Regions from separate parts of the Mycobacterium sp. NGS59 genome, predicted to be linked through region 2. Evidence: predicted binding sites of a transcription regulator. Region 2 holds the regulator's gene; the other holds the start of a gene.

Region 1 (7,609 bases), on a different contig from region 2:
ACGCCCAGGTGCTGGCCGACATTGGGGCTGAGGCCGCCGACCACCTGTCCGCCGAGGCGTACCAAGCTGCCCTGGGCGCCGCATCGATCATGGGGATGAACAACGTGTTCTACCGTGGTCGCGGATTCCTCGACGGCCAATACGACGACCTGCGCCCCGGGCTGCGGATGAACATCATCGGCAATCCGGGGGTGGCCAAGGCGAACTTCGAGCTGTGGTCGTTCGCGGTGTCCTCGATCAACGGGTGCTCGCACTGCGTAGTCGCCCACGAGCACACGCTGCGCGAGGTGGGTGTCGGCCGGGAGGAGATCCTGGAGGCGCTGAAGGTCGCCGCGATCGTGGCCGGCGTGGCGCAGGCGATCGCCACTGCGTCCACCCTGGCCGCAGTCGGCTGATCCTCGGACGACCGTAGTGTCGTAGCCATGGCGCCGTGGACCGAGCACGCGATCTGGTGGCAGGTCTACCCGCTGGGTTTCGTCGGCGCCTATCCCGCCGACCAGCCGCCGGACCCGGGCGAACACCGGCTCCGGCGGCTGGTCGACTGGTTCGACCATGCCATCGAACTGGGTGCGTCCGGGGTCGCGCTGGGCCCGATATTCGCCTCGCGCACACACGGTTACGACACCACCGACCACTATCGCATCGATCCCCGGCTCGGCGACGACTCCGACTTCGACTACCTGGTCGGCGAGGCGCGCCGCCGCGGCCTGCGCATCCTGCTCGACGGGGTGTTCAACCACGTCGGTGCGGATTTCGCCGGGCCGGAGTGGTGGCGCAGCGGCGGCACGTTCGAGGGCCACTCCGAACTCGCGGCACTGGACCACGACAATCCAGAGGTCGCCGACTACGTGGTCGAGGTCATGTCGCACTGGCTCGACCGTGGTGCCGACGGCTGGCGCCTGGATGCGGCTTACGCGGTGCCGCAACGATTTTGGGCTGATGTGCTGCCCCGGGTGCGGCAGCGCCATGCTGACGCGTGGTTCGTCGGCGAGCTCATCCACGGTGACTATGCGGCGGTGGTCGAGGGGGCGGGATTCGACTCGGCCACCCAGTACGAGCTGTGGAAGGCGATCTGGAGCAGCATCAACGACGGCAACTTCTTCGAGCTGGACTGGGCGCTGCAGCGGCACAGCGCGTGGCTGAAAACGTTCGTGCCGTTGACCTTCGTGGGCAACCACGACGTCACCCGGATCGCCAGCCGGATCGAGCGTCCCGAACACCTGGCGCACGCGCTGGTGGTCTTGTTGACGGTCGGTGGTGTGCCCAGCATCTACGCCGGCGACGAGTTCGGATACCGTGCCGTCAAGGAGGAGCGCTACGGGGGCGACGACGCCGTGCGGCCCGAGTTCGGCGCTCCCCCAATTCAACTCGACGAGCGCGGCATTCGCGTGTGGGAGTTGCACCGGTATCTCGTCGGACTACGTCGCCGCCACCCGTGGCTGCACGCGGCCCAGACCAGCGCGGTGCAGTTGCAGAACAAGCACTACGTCTTTCGGAGCCAGCACGGCGACGAGTCGCTGTTGGTCGCACTCAATATCGACGACGAGCCCGTGCGGTTTTCTATGCCGGACCTCGGCGCGCCGCGGGCCAAGGTGATCGCCGGGTCTGCGGCACCGCCTGACGAGGTCGTGGACTCGGTGGTCGTCGAACCGCACGGCTGGCGGATCCTGCAGCCGGTCTAATCGCGCAACCCAGACACCGTCCGGGGATCCTCTTCGCCGCCGTAGTACTTGTCCAGCAGCGCGACGAAGTCGTGGTTGTCGGCGGTGGCGTGCGCGAACAGCGTCATCGAGGATCTCAGCTTGAGGTCGTCGGGCGAGCCGAAAATCTGTGCGGCCGATCGGTCCTGCACCTGATTGACCAGCCGGACGCATTCGCGCAGTCGCGAGCCGAGCAGCTCGTGCGCCAGGTACGCGCGAGCCTCCGCCAGTGAGACGATGCCGAAGTGCTCGGCCATCCGGCTGCTGCCCAAACCGCGCAGTTGCGGAAAGACGAACCACATCCAGTGGCTGCGTTTCCGGCCGCTGCGCAGCTCGTCGAGCACGTTGGCGTAGACACGGTCCTGCGCGTCCACGAACCGCTGCAGGTCGAAAGCCATACGTTCACCCTGGTTGAATGAGCTGATGGCGGTCAAGCGGCAAGTCCCCAAGATCCGGGACCTGGCACCGCTGCTGCAGTTCAAACGTCCGCAACTCGACCGCACCCGGCGGCGCCTGGACGCCGCACTGACCATCGAGGACCTACGGCGCATCGCCAAGCGACGTACGCCCAGGGCGGCATTCGACTACACCGACGGCGCAGCCGAGGACGAGCTCTCCATCGAGCGAGCCCGACAGGCGTTCCGCGACATCGAGTTTCACCCGACGATTCTGCGCGACGTGAGCAACGTGACGGCGGGCTGGAACGTGCTGGGCCAACCAGTGGTGTTGCCGTTCGGGATCGCACCCACCGGGTTCACCCGCCTGATGCACACCGAAGGCGAGATCGCCGGGGCGCGGGCGGCGGCCGCGGCCGGAATCCCGTTCTCGTTGTCCACCCTGGCGACCAGCTCGATCGAGGATGTCGTCGCAGCGGTTCCGCAGGGCCGCAAATGGTTTCAGCTGTATATGTGGAAAGACCGGGACCGTTCGATGGAGTTGGTGCGGCGCGCCGCGGCCGCCGGCTTCGACACCATGCTGGTCACCGTCGACGTCCCGGTCGCCGGCGCACGGCTGCGCGATGTCCGCAACGGTATGGCCATCCCGCCCGCGCTGACCCTGCGCACCGTGCTCGACGCCGTGCCGCACCCACACTGGTGGTTCGACCTGCTGACCACCGAACCGCTTTCGTTCGCCTCGCTGGATCGCTGGTCGGGCACCGTCGGCGACTATCTGAACACCATGTTCGACCCCAGCGTCACCTTCGACGACCTGGCCTGGATCAAGTCCCAGTGGCCGGGCAAGCTCGTCGTGAAAGGAATCCAGACCCTGGACGACGCGCGTGCCGTGGTCGACCGTGGCGTCGACGGGATCGTGTTGTCCAATCACGGTGGCCGCCAACTGGACCGGGCCCCGGTGCCGTTCCATTTGTTGCCGACGGTGGCGCGTGAACTCGGCAACGACACCGAGATCCTGCTGGACACCGGCATCATGTCCGGCGCGGACATCGTCGCGTCAGTCGCTCTCGGGGCGCGATGCACGCTGGTCGGGCGGGCATACCTGTACGGACTGATGGCCGGCGGCGAGGCGGGAGTGCGTCGCGCCATCGACATCCTGCAGACCGGTGTGCTGCGGACCATGAGCCTGCTGGGCGTGACCTGCCTGGAAGAGCTCTCCCCCAAACACGTCACCCAGTTGCGTCGTTAGCGCGAGCAGACGCAAAAGCCCCCGTTTCGTGCCGAAATAAGGGGCTTTTGCGTCTGCTCGCCAGGGTGTGGCGCACAGCACGGAACAAACCGTCCCCGACCGAGGTTGAGTCGAACAGACTTAACTCTTGGAGGAATAGATGGCTGAAGCCAAGTCCGTGCCGGTGCTGTTCGTGACCGACACGATCGTGTTGCCCGGCATGGTGGTGCCGATCGCTCTCGACGACACCGCCCGCACCGCCGTCGACGCCGCCCAGGCCGGCGACTCACGTGAGCTCTTGATCGCGCCGCGGTTGGACGACCGCTACCCGACCCACGGCGTGGTGGCCAAGATCCTGCAGGTCGGCCGGATCGCCGGGGGCGGTACTGCCGCCGTCGTGCGGGGCGAGCGCCGCGCGCACATCGGTGCCGGCGCCAACGGACCTGGCGCGGCGTTGTGGGTCGAGGTGACCGAGGTGCCCGATGTCGAGGTGACCGACGAGATCAAGGCGCTGGCAGCGGAATACAAGAAGCTGCTGCTGGCGATGCTGCAGCGCCGCGAGGCCTGGCAGATCGTGGACTATGTCAACAGCCTCACCGACCCGTCCGCGCTGGCCGACACCTCGGGGTACGCGTCCTACCTGTCCGACGTCCAGAAACGCCAACTGTTGGAGACCGTCGACGTCGCCGAACGGCTGCGTGTGCTGATCGACTGGACCAGCGAACATCTGGCCGAGGTCGAGGTCAACGACAAGATCGCCGAGGACGTGCGCGACGGGATGGAGAAGACGCAGAAGGAGTTCCTGCTGCGCCAACAGCTGGCCGCCATCCGCAAGGAGTTGGGCGAAGGTGAGCCCGACGGATCCGATGACTACCGGGCCCGCGTCGAGGCCGCCGACCTGCCCGAGCAGGTCCGCGAGGCCGCGCTGCGCGAGGTCGGCAAACTGGAGCGCGCCAGCGACCAGAGCCCGGAGACCGGCTGGATCCGAACCTGGTTGGACACCGTGCTGGATCTGCCGTGGAACGTGCGCACCGAGGACTCGACCGACCTGACGGCGGCGCGGGAGATCCTGGACGCCGACCACCACGGGCTGGACGACGTCAAAGACCGCATCGTCGAGTACCTGGCGGTGCGTGCCCGGCGCGCACAACGCGGCTTGCAGGTCGTGGGCGGCCGCGGTTCCGGGGCGGTGATGGTGCTGGCCGGTCCCCCGGGCGTCGGCAAGACGTCGCTGGGCGAGAGCGTGGCCCGGGCGCTGGGCCGCAACTTCGTCCGCGTCGCCCTCGGCGGCGTGCGCGACGAGGCCGAGATCCGCGGGCACCGGCGTACCTACGTGGGCGCGTTGCCGGGCCGGATCGTGCGGGCCATCGGTGAGGCCGGATCGATGAATCCCGTTGTGCTGCTGGACGAGATCGACAAAGTCGGGTCCGACTACCGGGGCGACCCGAGCGCGGCGCTGCTCGAGGTGCTCGACCCGGCGCAGAACCACACGTTCCGCGACCACTACCTGGACCTGGATCTGGACCTGTCCGACGTGGTGTTCCTGGCCACCGCCAACGTGATCGAGAACATCCCGTCGGCGCTGCTGGACCGCATGGAGTTGGTGCAGATCGACGGCTACACCGAGGACGACAAGGTCGCCATCGCCCGCGACTACCTGCTGCCACGGCAGCGGGACCGGGCCGCGCTGACCGAGGACGAGGTGACGGTCACCGATGCCGCGCTGCGCAAGATCGCCGCCGATTACACCCGCGAACCGGGCGTGCGGCAGTTCGAACGGCTGCTGGCCAAGACGCTGCGCAAGGTGACCACCAGGCTGGCCGAGACCGACGAACCGATCACCGTCGACGAGCCGGATCTGGTTGGCTACCTTGGCCGTCCGCGCTTCACCCCGGAGTCGGCGGAGCGCACGGCGGTGCCCGGCGTGGCCACCGGCCTGGCCGTCACCGGCCTCGGCGGCGACGTGCTCTACATCGAGGCCGGCGCGGTCGACGGTGACGCGGGCCTGCAACTGACCGGTCAGCTGGGTGAGGTGATGAAGGAGTCGGCACAGATCGCGTTGTCCTACGTGCGTTCGCATGCCGCCGAATTGGGCGTCGACCCGGCGGTGCTGGACCGGCGCATCCACGTGCACGTGCCGGCCGGTGCGGTGCCCAAGGACGGGCCCTCGGCCGGGGTGACGATGGTGACCGCGCTGGTGTCGATGGCCACCGGACGTCAGGTGCGCTCCGATGTCGGCATGACCGGCGAGGTCACGCTGAACGGTCGGGTGTTGCCGATCGGCGGTGTCAAACAGAAGCTGCTGGCTGCCCAACGTGCCGGTCTGTCAACGGTTTTCATCCCGACACGCAACGAGCCGGACCTGGACGACGTGCCCGCCGAAGTGCTCGAGGCCCTGACCGTGCTGCCGATGACGGACGTGGCTGAGATCGTCGCGCAAGCACTGGAACCGGCGCAGACCGCTACGGTGGCCGCCTAGGGACGCTAGGGTGCAGCAATGGCTGCTTTCCTACGCAAGTTGCTCGGAATCGGCAAGCTGCCCGCAGACCTGCGGGCAGCAGTCGAGACGGAGAACCTCATCCATCTGGCCGAGTCTGTTCCCGTCACCTTCCGATTCACCGGCTCGGTGCCCGGCAAGGTGTCCAACGGCAACGTCCGCAGTTACGTTGGCGCTCTGGCCATCACGTCGCAGCGGGTGGTGGGGACGCTGTCGACCGTGCCCAAACTCGCCGGGCGCGCCGTCGACCTGCGCTGGGACTCCCCCGCCGAAGGCCCTGTGCGGGGCGAGTTTTCGGCAGCCGGACTGATGCTCACCGCGGACGTCGGCGAAGTCGACCCACAGTTTTCCGGCCGGCTTTCGCTGAACTACAAGACCGCGCTGCCCGAAGCGGTGTTGAGCACGGTGCCGCGGCGGACGTTCACGTTCGGCGTGCCGCGGGAATGGGTCCTGCGCATGGTCGGGGTACCGGCCCGCACACCGGCATGAGCCGCAAACGGCGGTTCGTGCACCGCATCCAGCGAGTCGTGGTCAACCCGATCGGCCGGCGCGGGCCCGGGATCATGCTGGAAACCACCGGACGAAAATCCGGCCAGCCACGGCGCACCGCGGTCGGCGGCAAGGTCGTCGACAACCAGTTCTGGATGGTCTCCGAACATGGCCACCACTCGGATTACGTCTACAACATCAAGGCGAATCCGAAAGTACGGCTGCGCATCGGCGGGCAATGGCGCACCGGGACCGCGCACCTGCTGCCCGACGATGATCCATGGCAGCGGATGCGGAGTCTGCCGCGGTTCAACAACGTGGGAGTCCGCACCATGGGCACCGATCTGCTGACCATCCGGGTGGATCTGGACTGAGACGGTGGCCTACGACACCGAGCTGGCCAAGCGGACCCGCGAACTGCTGGCGCAGCTCGAGAGCTACGACGAGAAGCAGATGTTCGGCGGTCTGGCTTTCCTGGTCGGCGGCAAGATGGCCGTCTGCGTCAGCGGACAGGGCGGTTTGATGGTGCGGGTGTCTCCGCAGGACATCGACAAGCTACTGACACGCGACCACGTCAGCCCGATGGTGATGGGCGGCAGGGAGATGCGCGGATGGTTACGGGTGGCCACCGAGGGCGTGAAAACCAAACGGCAACTGCAAGGTTGGGTGACCCGCGGCGTGAATTACGCCCGCAGTCTGCCGCCTGAGTGACCGCGCCGGTTTGCGCCGCGGCGGTACGGGTACGCCGCGGTGGTGTTGTGCATGCTGACCAGCAGACCCGGGCTGCGCACGCTCCAGACGCGCCCGCTGCGGCCATGACCATTCGGATCGGGACTTCCGGGTGGTCCTACGACCACTGGGCCGGCGTGTTGTACCGGCCGGGTCTGCCTGTCTCGCAACGTCTGCAGCGCTACACGGAAGTCTTCGACACCGTGGAGCTGAACGCCAGTTTCTACCGCTGGCCGAAAGATTCGACCTTCGCCGGCTGGGCCGAACGGCTGCCGGACGGGTTCACCATGACGGTGAAAGCGCATCGCGGTCTGACCCACTACCGTCGGCTGGCCAGTCCGGAACCCTGGATTGAACGGTTCGAACGCTGCTGGCAGGCGCTGGGGAAACGCGCCGGTGTGCTGCTGGTGCAGCCGCATCCGGAGCTGCAACGGGACGACGCCCGTCTGGAGACGTTTCTGCGCTTGATGCCGTCGTCCATCCGGACGGCGGTGGAGTTGCGTCACCCGTCGTGGAACGTCCCGGATGTCTATGCGCTGCTGGAGAAATACCGTGCCATCTACGTGGTGAT
Region 2 (7,609 bases):
AACTGGGGCATCGGCAACACCGGCACCAACAACACCGGTATCGGCAATGCCGGTTTCTTCAACTCCGGCCTGTTCAACACCGGCAACTTCAACTCCGGCATGGCCAACCCCGGCGACTACAACACCGGCATGTTCAACCTCGGCACCCTGAACACCGGCATCGGCAACACCGGCAGCACCAACACCGGGTTCTACAACACCGGCGACTACAACACCGGCATCGCCAACGCCGGCAACTTCGGCACCGGCGGCTTCATGACCGGCAGCATGAACAACGGCTTCTTCTGGCGGGCCGACGGGCAGGGCCTGCTGGCAGCCAATTACACGATCCTCGCCGAGCGCGTCAACGGCTGGCTCACCGTCGACGTGCCGATCAACATCCCGATCACCGGCACCATCACCGACATCAGCGTCCCGGCCATCAACATCCCGCGGATCGACGCCAGAGGCACCCTGGACCTGGCCATCCTGTCCGGCACGGTCATCGCCCCGATCGGCCCGATCAACATCCACGGCGGCGGCCCGGGCGCCCCGCCCACCACCCCGATCACCATCAACTTCGGCGCCCAGCCCGCGATCAACATCAACATCGGCAACCCCGACGGCTCCACCGTCATCCACGCGCTGGGCCTGTTCGGCGCCGGGCCCGCCTATCTCCCGCTGCTCGACCTGCGCCCGATGCCGGGCATCGGCAACCTCACCCCGCTGCCGTCCTCGGGCTTCTTCAACTGGGGCAGTGGCCTTGCGTCCGGGTTCCAGAACTTCGGCAGCAACTCCGGGATGTTCAACTTCGCCACCGGGCTACTCGGCAACTCCGGGTTCTTCAACTACGGTTCGCTGCAGTCCGGCTTCGACAACCTCGGCAACGCCATCTCCGGTTTCCTCAACACCGGTGTCGGGACACCGGCGAGCGTCTCCGGCTGGCAGAACCTCGGCACCAACCTGGCCGGCTGGTTCCAGAACGGACCCGACGCCACCACCTTCAGCGCCGGTCTGGCCAACCTCGGCATCTGGAACATCGGCAGCGCCAACCTCGGCGATTTCAACATCGGCAACGCCAACATCGGCGGCCTCAACTTCGGCAGCGCCAACCTCGGCAGCTTCAACTGGGGCTTCGGCAACATCGGCGACTACAACTTCGGCCCCGCCAACTTCGGCACCGGGAACTGGGGCTTCGGCAACTCCGGTCCCGCGCTCACCGCGGCGCTGCAGAACATCGGCTTCGGCAACACCGGCAACTTCAACATCGGCTTCGGCAACACCGGTACCGGCAACATCGGCTTCGGCAACACCGGCGACGGCAACATCGGCATCGGACTCGTCGGCAACGCCCAGACCGGGTTCGGCGGCTTCAACTCCGGCACCGGCAACTTCGGCCTGTTCAACTCCGGCACCAACAACGTCGGCTTCTTCAACTCCGGCGAGGGCAACTGGGGCATCGGGAACTCCGGCCGCTTCAACACCGGCATCGGCAACACCGGTCTGGTCAACTCGGGCTTCTTCAACACCGGCCTGGTCAACACCGGAATCGGAAACTCGGGCAACTACAACACCGGCTTCTTCAACACCGGCAACACCAACACCGGCGCGTTCAACCCGGGCAGCTACAACACCGGCAGCTTCAACCCCGGCGACTACAACTCCGGTGACTTCAACGTCGGCAACTCCAATACCGGATGGGCCAACTACGGCAACTTCAACACCGGCGCCTTCAACGGCGGCAACTACAGCAACGGGTTCTTCTGGCGAGGCGACTATCAGGGTCTGGGCGGCTTCGCCTACCAGACCACCATCCCGGGCATCCCGTGGGACTACAACCTGGCCGCCGACATCCAGATCCCGATCCAAGGCACCATCAACGCCATCACCCAGGACATGTTCACCATCTCGCAGTTCGAGATACCGATCAGCCTGGAGATCACCGTCTGCTTCCTCTACATCCCGTTCGTGGGATGCGTCCTGAGCGGCACGCTGCCGGCGATCCCCATCACCACCGAAACCCTGGGCCCCTTCACCATCGACCCGTCGGTGCTCAACCCGGAGACGCCACTGGTCTTCAACTTCGAAAACCCGATCAACATGCTCGGCAACGGGCTGGTCGGGCCGTTCACGTTCGGCTTCGAGTGGCGCGGCAGCCCCGGCTTCTTCAACTCCGGCAGCGCCCCGTCGTCGGGCTTCTTCAACTCCGGGGCGGGCGGCGCATCGGGCATGCTCAACGCCGCCAACGGCGCGGTGTCGGGCATCGGCAACGTGTTCAGCCAGGTGTCCGGGATGTTCAACAGCGGCGGCGTGAATGTCTCCGGTCTGCAGAACGTCGGCGCCTTCGAATCGGGCTGGGCGAACCTGGGCAACTTCATGTCCGGCTTCTACAACACCAGCATGCTCGACCTGATGACTCAGGCGTTCGTGTCCGGTGTCGGGAACTTCGGCAGCGAGTTGGCGGGATTCTTCGGGGACAACACGCCCTGACGCCTCTAGCGGCGGGGTTGCCAGACGACCAGCGCCCGGCTCTTGGGCACCACCGCGACCTCGCGACGCTGGTTGGCCCGCAACACCGCCACTTCCTCGGCCAACTCCGAGAGCCGCGACTGCAGCGCGTCGACCTGGTTGGTCAGCTCGATGATGCGTTTGATGCCGGCGAGGTTGACGCCCTCGTCCTGGGACAGTCGCTGCACCTCACGCAGCAGGTCCACGTCGTGCTCGGAGTACCGACGTCCGCCGCCGGCGGTGCGCTGCGGCCGGACCAGGCCGAGCCGGTCGTAGGTGCGCAACGTCTGCGCATGCATACCGGCCAGCTCGGCGGCCACCGAGATCAAGAACGTGCGCGACGATTCCCGGTCGGGGTTCTTCGAGTTCATGGTCGATTCCCTGCCCATCCGGCTCTGGGGTCGAACCCGCTGGACCGCTCGGCCGCCGCGTAGGCTTCCAGCGCCTCCTGCGCGGCACCTTCCAGATTCGACGGGACCGCGACCTTCACGGTGACCAGCAGGTCGCCGCTGCCACCGCTGCGCTTGGGCACACCCCGGCCACGCACCCGCAGGATGCGGCCGTCGGCGGTGCCCTTGGGCACCCGGACGCCGACCTTGCCGTCCAGCGTGGGCACCGAAAGCGTTGAGCCCAAAGCCAATTCGGTGAAGCTGACGGGTACGGTCACGGTCAGGTCGTCGCCGTCGCGGCCGAAGACCTTGTCCGGCCGCACATGCACGGTCACGTACAGGTCACCGGACGGAGCGCCCCGCAACCCGGCTTCGCCCTGCCCGGCCAGCCGGATGCGCTGACCGTCGTCGACGCCGGGTGGGATGCGCACGTTGATGGTGCGGGTCCGAGTCGTGACCCCGGTGCCTTTGCACTCCTCGCACGGGTGCTCGATGATCGAGCCGCTGCCCCGGCATTCGGTGCACGGCTCGGAGAAGCCGAACGCACCCTGGTTGCGGTTGATGACGCCGGCGCCGTTGCAGTTCGGACACACCTTCGGGCTGGTGCCCGGGCGTGCGCCGCTGCCGTGGCAGTTGGTGCACGGGGCCGGGCTGGTCAACCGCAGCGGCATCGCGACGCCCCTGGCGGCCTCGACGAAATCCAGTTCCGTCTCGGTCTCCAGGTCCTTGCCGCGCCGGGGCCGGCTGGGACGGGTGCTGCCACCCCGCCCGAACAGGCCGCCGAACAGGTCGCCGATGTTGGCGCCGCCGGACCGGCCGGCGGCGTCGAACAAGTCGTTCAGATTGAACTCGGCGCCGTCCCCGCCTCCGCCGAAGCCGCCGAACCCACCCGTGTCGAACCGACGGCCACCGAAGCCTCCGCCGGCGAACAGCCGGCGGGTCTCGTCGTATTCCTTGCGCTTGGCTTCGTCGGACAGAACGCTGTAGGCCTCCGAGACCGCCTTGAACCGCTCGGCCCCGGCGGGGTTCTTGTCCGGATGCAGATCCGAAGCCAACTTGCGGTAGGCCGTCTTGATCTCTTTGGCATCGGCATCGGAGGAGACGCCAAGCTCCTTGTAGAAGTCCTTCTCGACCCACTCACGCTGAGCCATGTCGCGTCACCTCCTTACCTTCGTATCGATTCTGTCCTAAACACCGGAGTCGTCGGCGTTATCGCTCGTGTCGGCAGGTCCGGTTTCCGAACCCGCGCCGGCGACGGTGTCGACGACGCCGACCATGGCGTGCCGCAGCACCTGTTCGCCGAGCAGGTAGCCCTGCCTCATGACGGTGCCGATCACCGGCTTGGAACCCGGTCCGCCGTCGCCTTCGTGCTGCACGGCTTCATGCAGTGCGGGGTCGAAGTCCTCGCCCTCGGCCCCGAACGCGGTCAGGCCCAACCCGCCCAGCACGCCCGTCAGCTTGTCGGCGACCGCCTTCATCGGACCCGACTCCAGGTCGCCGTGCTGCCGTGCGCGGTCGAGATCGTCGAGGATGCCCAGGAATTGACCGACCACGTCGGCCTTGGCCCGGTCCTTCGCGGCCTGCTGGTCGCGCAGCGCCCGCTTGCGGTAGTTGGCGAAGTCGGCCTGCACGCGCTGCAGGTCCTGGAGCAACTCGGCCGCCTTGTCGGCTTCCTCCGGGCTCTCGCCGGCGAAGGCACCCCCTCCCGGTGCTGGACCGGGAGGGGCCTGCCGTACTTCACCTGTCTCGGGATCGATCCGCCGTCTGTCGGTGACCGTCACCGGTTCTTGTGCGTGGTTTTGAGTTCCGTCGCTCACTGGCGCCGCTCCTCCTCATCACTCCGTTCTGCATCGTCGCGGCGCGCGCTCACTGGCGCCGCTCCTGGTCGTCGTCGACCACCTCCGCGTCCACCACGTCGTCGGCCCCCGCGGTCTGGTCGAAACCACCACCGGGCTGACCGCCGGCGGCGGCACCTTCGGCCTGGGCGGCCTCGTAGATGGCCTGTCCCAGCGCCTGGGACTCCTGGCCCAGCTTCTCCATCGCCGACTTGATCGCGGAGATGTCATCGCCACCCAGCGCCGACTTGGCTTCTGCCACAGCGGCTTCCACCTTGCTCAGCGTGTCCTCAGGAACCTTCGACCCACCCTCGGCCTCACGTTGCTCTTTGACGAACTTCTCCGTCTGGTAGACCAGCGTCTCGGCCTGGTTGCGGACGTCGGCTTCCTCGCGACGCTTGCGGTCTTCGTCCGCGTGCGCCTCGGCATCCTTGATCATCCGGTCGATCTCCTCCTTGGAGATGCCCGAACCTTCCTGGATGCGGATGGTGTTCTCCTTGCCGGTGCCCTTGTCCTTGGCGGTGACGTGCACGATGCCGTTGGCGTCGATGTCAAAGGTGACCTCGATCTGCGGAACACCGCGCGGGGCCGGTGCGATACCGGTCAGCTCGAAGCTGCCCAACAGCTTGTTGTGCGCCGCGATCTCACGCTCACCCTGGAAGACCTGGATCTGCACCGACGGCTGGTTGTCGTCGGCGGTGGTGAAGGTCTCCGAGCGCTTGGTCGGGATGGTGGTGTTGCGCTCGATGAGCTTGGTCATCACCCCACCCTTGGTCTCGATGCCCAGGCTCAGCGGCGTGACGTCAAGCAGCAGAACGTCTTTCACCTCGCCCTTGAGTACACCCGCCTGCAGCGCGGCACCCACGGCCACGACCTCGTCGGGGTTGACGCCCTTGTTGGGCTCCTTGCCACCGGTCATCTCCTTGACCAGGTCGGTCACCGCAGGCATGCGGGTGGAACCGCCCACCAGCACCACGTGGTCGATGTCGCCCACCGAGATGCCGGCGTCGGCGATGACCGACTGGAACGGCTTGCGGGTGCGGTCCAGCAGGTCCTGGGTGATGCGCTGGAACTCGGCCCGGGTCAGCTGCTCGTCGAGGAACAGCGGGTTCTTGTCGGCGTCGACGGTGATGTAGGGCAGGTTGATCGAGGTGCTCTGCGAGCTGGACAGCTCGATCTTGGCCTTCTCGGCGGCCTCACGCAGCCGCTGCATGGCCATCTTGTCCTTGGTCAGGTCGATGCCGCTGGTGCCCTTGAACTTCTCCACCAGCCAGTCCACGACGCGCTGGTCCCAGTCGTCGCCGCCGAGGTGGTTGTCACCGCTGGTGGCACGCACCTCGACCACACCCTCGCCGATCTCGAGCAGCGAGACGTCGAAGGTGCCGCCGCCGAGGTCGAAAACCAGAATGGTCTGCTCTTTCTCGCCCTTGTCCAGGCCGTAGGCCAGCGCGGCCGCGGTCGGTTCGTTGACGATGCGCAGCACGTTGAGGCCGGCGATCTGGCCGGCGTCCTTGGTCGCCTGACGCTGAGCGTCGTTGAAGTAGGCGGGAACGGTGATCACCGCGTCCGCGATGTCCTCACCCAGGTAAGCCTCGGCGTCGCGCTTCAGCTTCTGCAGCACGCGAGCGCTGATCTCCGGAGCGGTGTATTTCTTGCCATCGATATCCACGGACCAGTCCGTGCCGATTTCGCGCTTGACCGAACGAATGGTGCGGTCGACGTTGGTCACCGCCTGGTTCTTGGCGGGCTGACCCACCAGCACTTCGCCGTTACGCGCGAACGCGACGACAGACGGGGTCGTCCGCGAGCCCTCGGAGTTTGCGACGACGACGGGGTCGCCACCCTCCAGAACTGCGACGACGGAGTTGGTGGTCCCGAGGTCGATGCCGACCGCACGAGCCATAGTGATTCCTCCTGAATCTGTAGAGCTTCTGCTTGTTGCACTATGCTGAGTGAACCCCGCTCAAGACTGCTCCGGCCGCCATGTGCCTGTCAACTCAGACTTGAGTGTGCCTCACTCAACTTGTCGATCATGCTAACGGTGTAGGCGCGGGGTTTGTTCCCGGGGGCGCGGTATGCGCTCTCTATGAGATCGGTCAGTTCGACGGAATTACCGGTCAATCTGGTGCTTATATATTTGACGGGGTCGGTTCGAATGGCGGGAGTGGGTGTCGAGCAGATGGCGCCGGGGGAACGAACACGCAGAAGCGGCCTGTCCGCGCAAGGAAGAATGCTGGCCTACAGCGCCGTGCTCGCGCTGAATGCGGGTTGGGTGAACGCGGTAGCGATCCTCACCCTGGCGGTTCCGGTCGGCAACCTCACCGGTGTCACCACCCAGATCGGCATGGACACCGCGCACCCGTGGCGCTACGAAAGCCACGTCCTGGGCGCGATCCTGCTGGGGTTCCTGCTAGGCGCCGCGGTGGCCGGCACGCTGCTCTCGTCCAGCCGGATGCCGCTGGCCAGGCGCCACGCCGCCGTGTTGGCCATCGAAGCCATCCTGCTGTTGGCCGCCGCCGCCGGAGTCACCGCGGACAAGAACGAGATCGCCATCTTCGGGATCGAGGAGACCGCCGTCCAGGGGCTGTTCGCAGCGGCGGCCCTCGGTTTGCAGAACGGCCTGACCTCCAGCTTCCGCGGGATGGCGGTCCGCACTACCCACTTCACCGGCACCGTCACCGACCTCGGGTTGATGCTGGGCCGCAGCCGTGAGCACGGCTTCGACAAGTGGAAGGCCGCGATCCTGGCCACGACCCTGCTGCTGTTCCTCACCGGCGCGGTCGCCGGCCTGGTGGCCGGGGCCAAGTTCGACGGATACGCACTCGTCGTACCGGCCGTGATCTGCCTGATCATGGGATGTGTCAACGTCGCACTCAGCCGCACCCGCCGGCCCCGGGT

Evidence for each region. The regulator HspR, encoded in region 2, represses chaperone genes until heat shock. The targets are predictions, from matches to a motif close to ANNTGAGTNNNNNNNACTCANNT.
Region 1: lon (endopeptidase La) is a predicted target of HspR. The motif match lies at 3,448-3,470, and genes of this name have one in related genera.

The regions. Positions count from the first base shown of each region.
Region 1 is NZ_JCALCN010000005.1:123,634-131,242, reverse strand. It holds gene AC5Y46_RS08420 (alkyl hydroperoxide reductase) at 1-395, shown strand, start outside; gene AC5Y46_RS08415 (alpha-amylase family glycosyl hydrolase) at 423-1,682, shown strand; gene AC5Y46_RS08410 (DUF1810 domain-containing protein) at 1,679-2,098, opposite strand; gene AC5Y46_RS08405 (alpha-hydroxy acid oxidase) at 2,124-3,344, shown strand; gene lon (endopeptidase La) at 3,484-5,802, shown strand; gene AC5Y46_RS08395 (hypothetical protein) at 5,821-6,309, shown strand; gene AC5Y46_RS08390 (nitroreductase family deazaflavin-dependent oxidoreductase) at 6,306-6,683, shown strand; gene AC5Y46_RS08385 (TfoX/Sxy family protein) at 6,688-7,020, shown strand; gene AC5Y46_RS08380 (DUF72 domain-containing protein) at 7,125-7,609, shown strand, end outside.
Region 2 is NZ_JCALCN010000043.1:11,836-19,444, reverse strand. It holds partial or broken gene AC5Y46_RS25480 (PPE family protein) at 1-2,469, shown strand, start outside; gene AC5Y46_RS25475 (heat shock protein transcriptional repressor HspR) at 2,475-2,858, opposite strand; gene dnaJ (molecular chaperone DnaJ) at 2,855-4,027, opposite strand; gene grpE (nucleotide exchange factor GrpE) at 4,064-4,693, opposite strand; gene dnaK (molecular chaperone DnaK) at 4,743-6,614, opposite strand; gene AC5Y46_RS25455 (YoaK family protein) at 6,942-7,609, shown strand, end outside.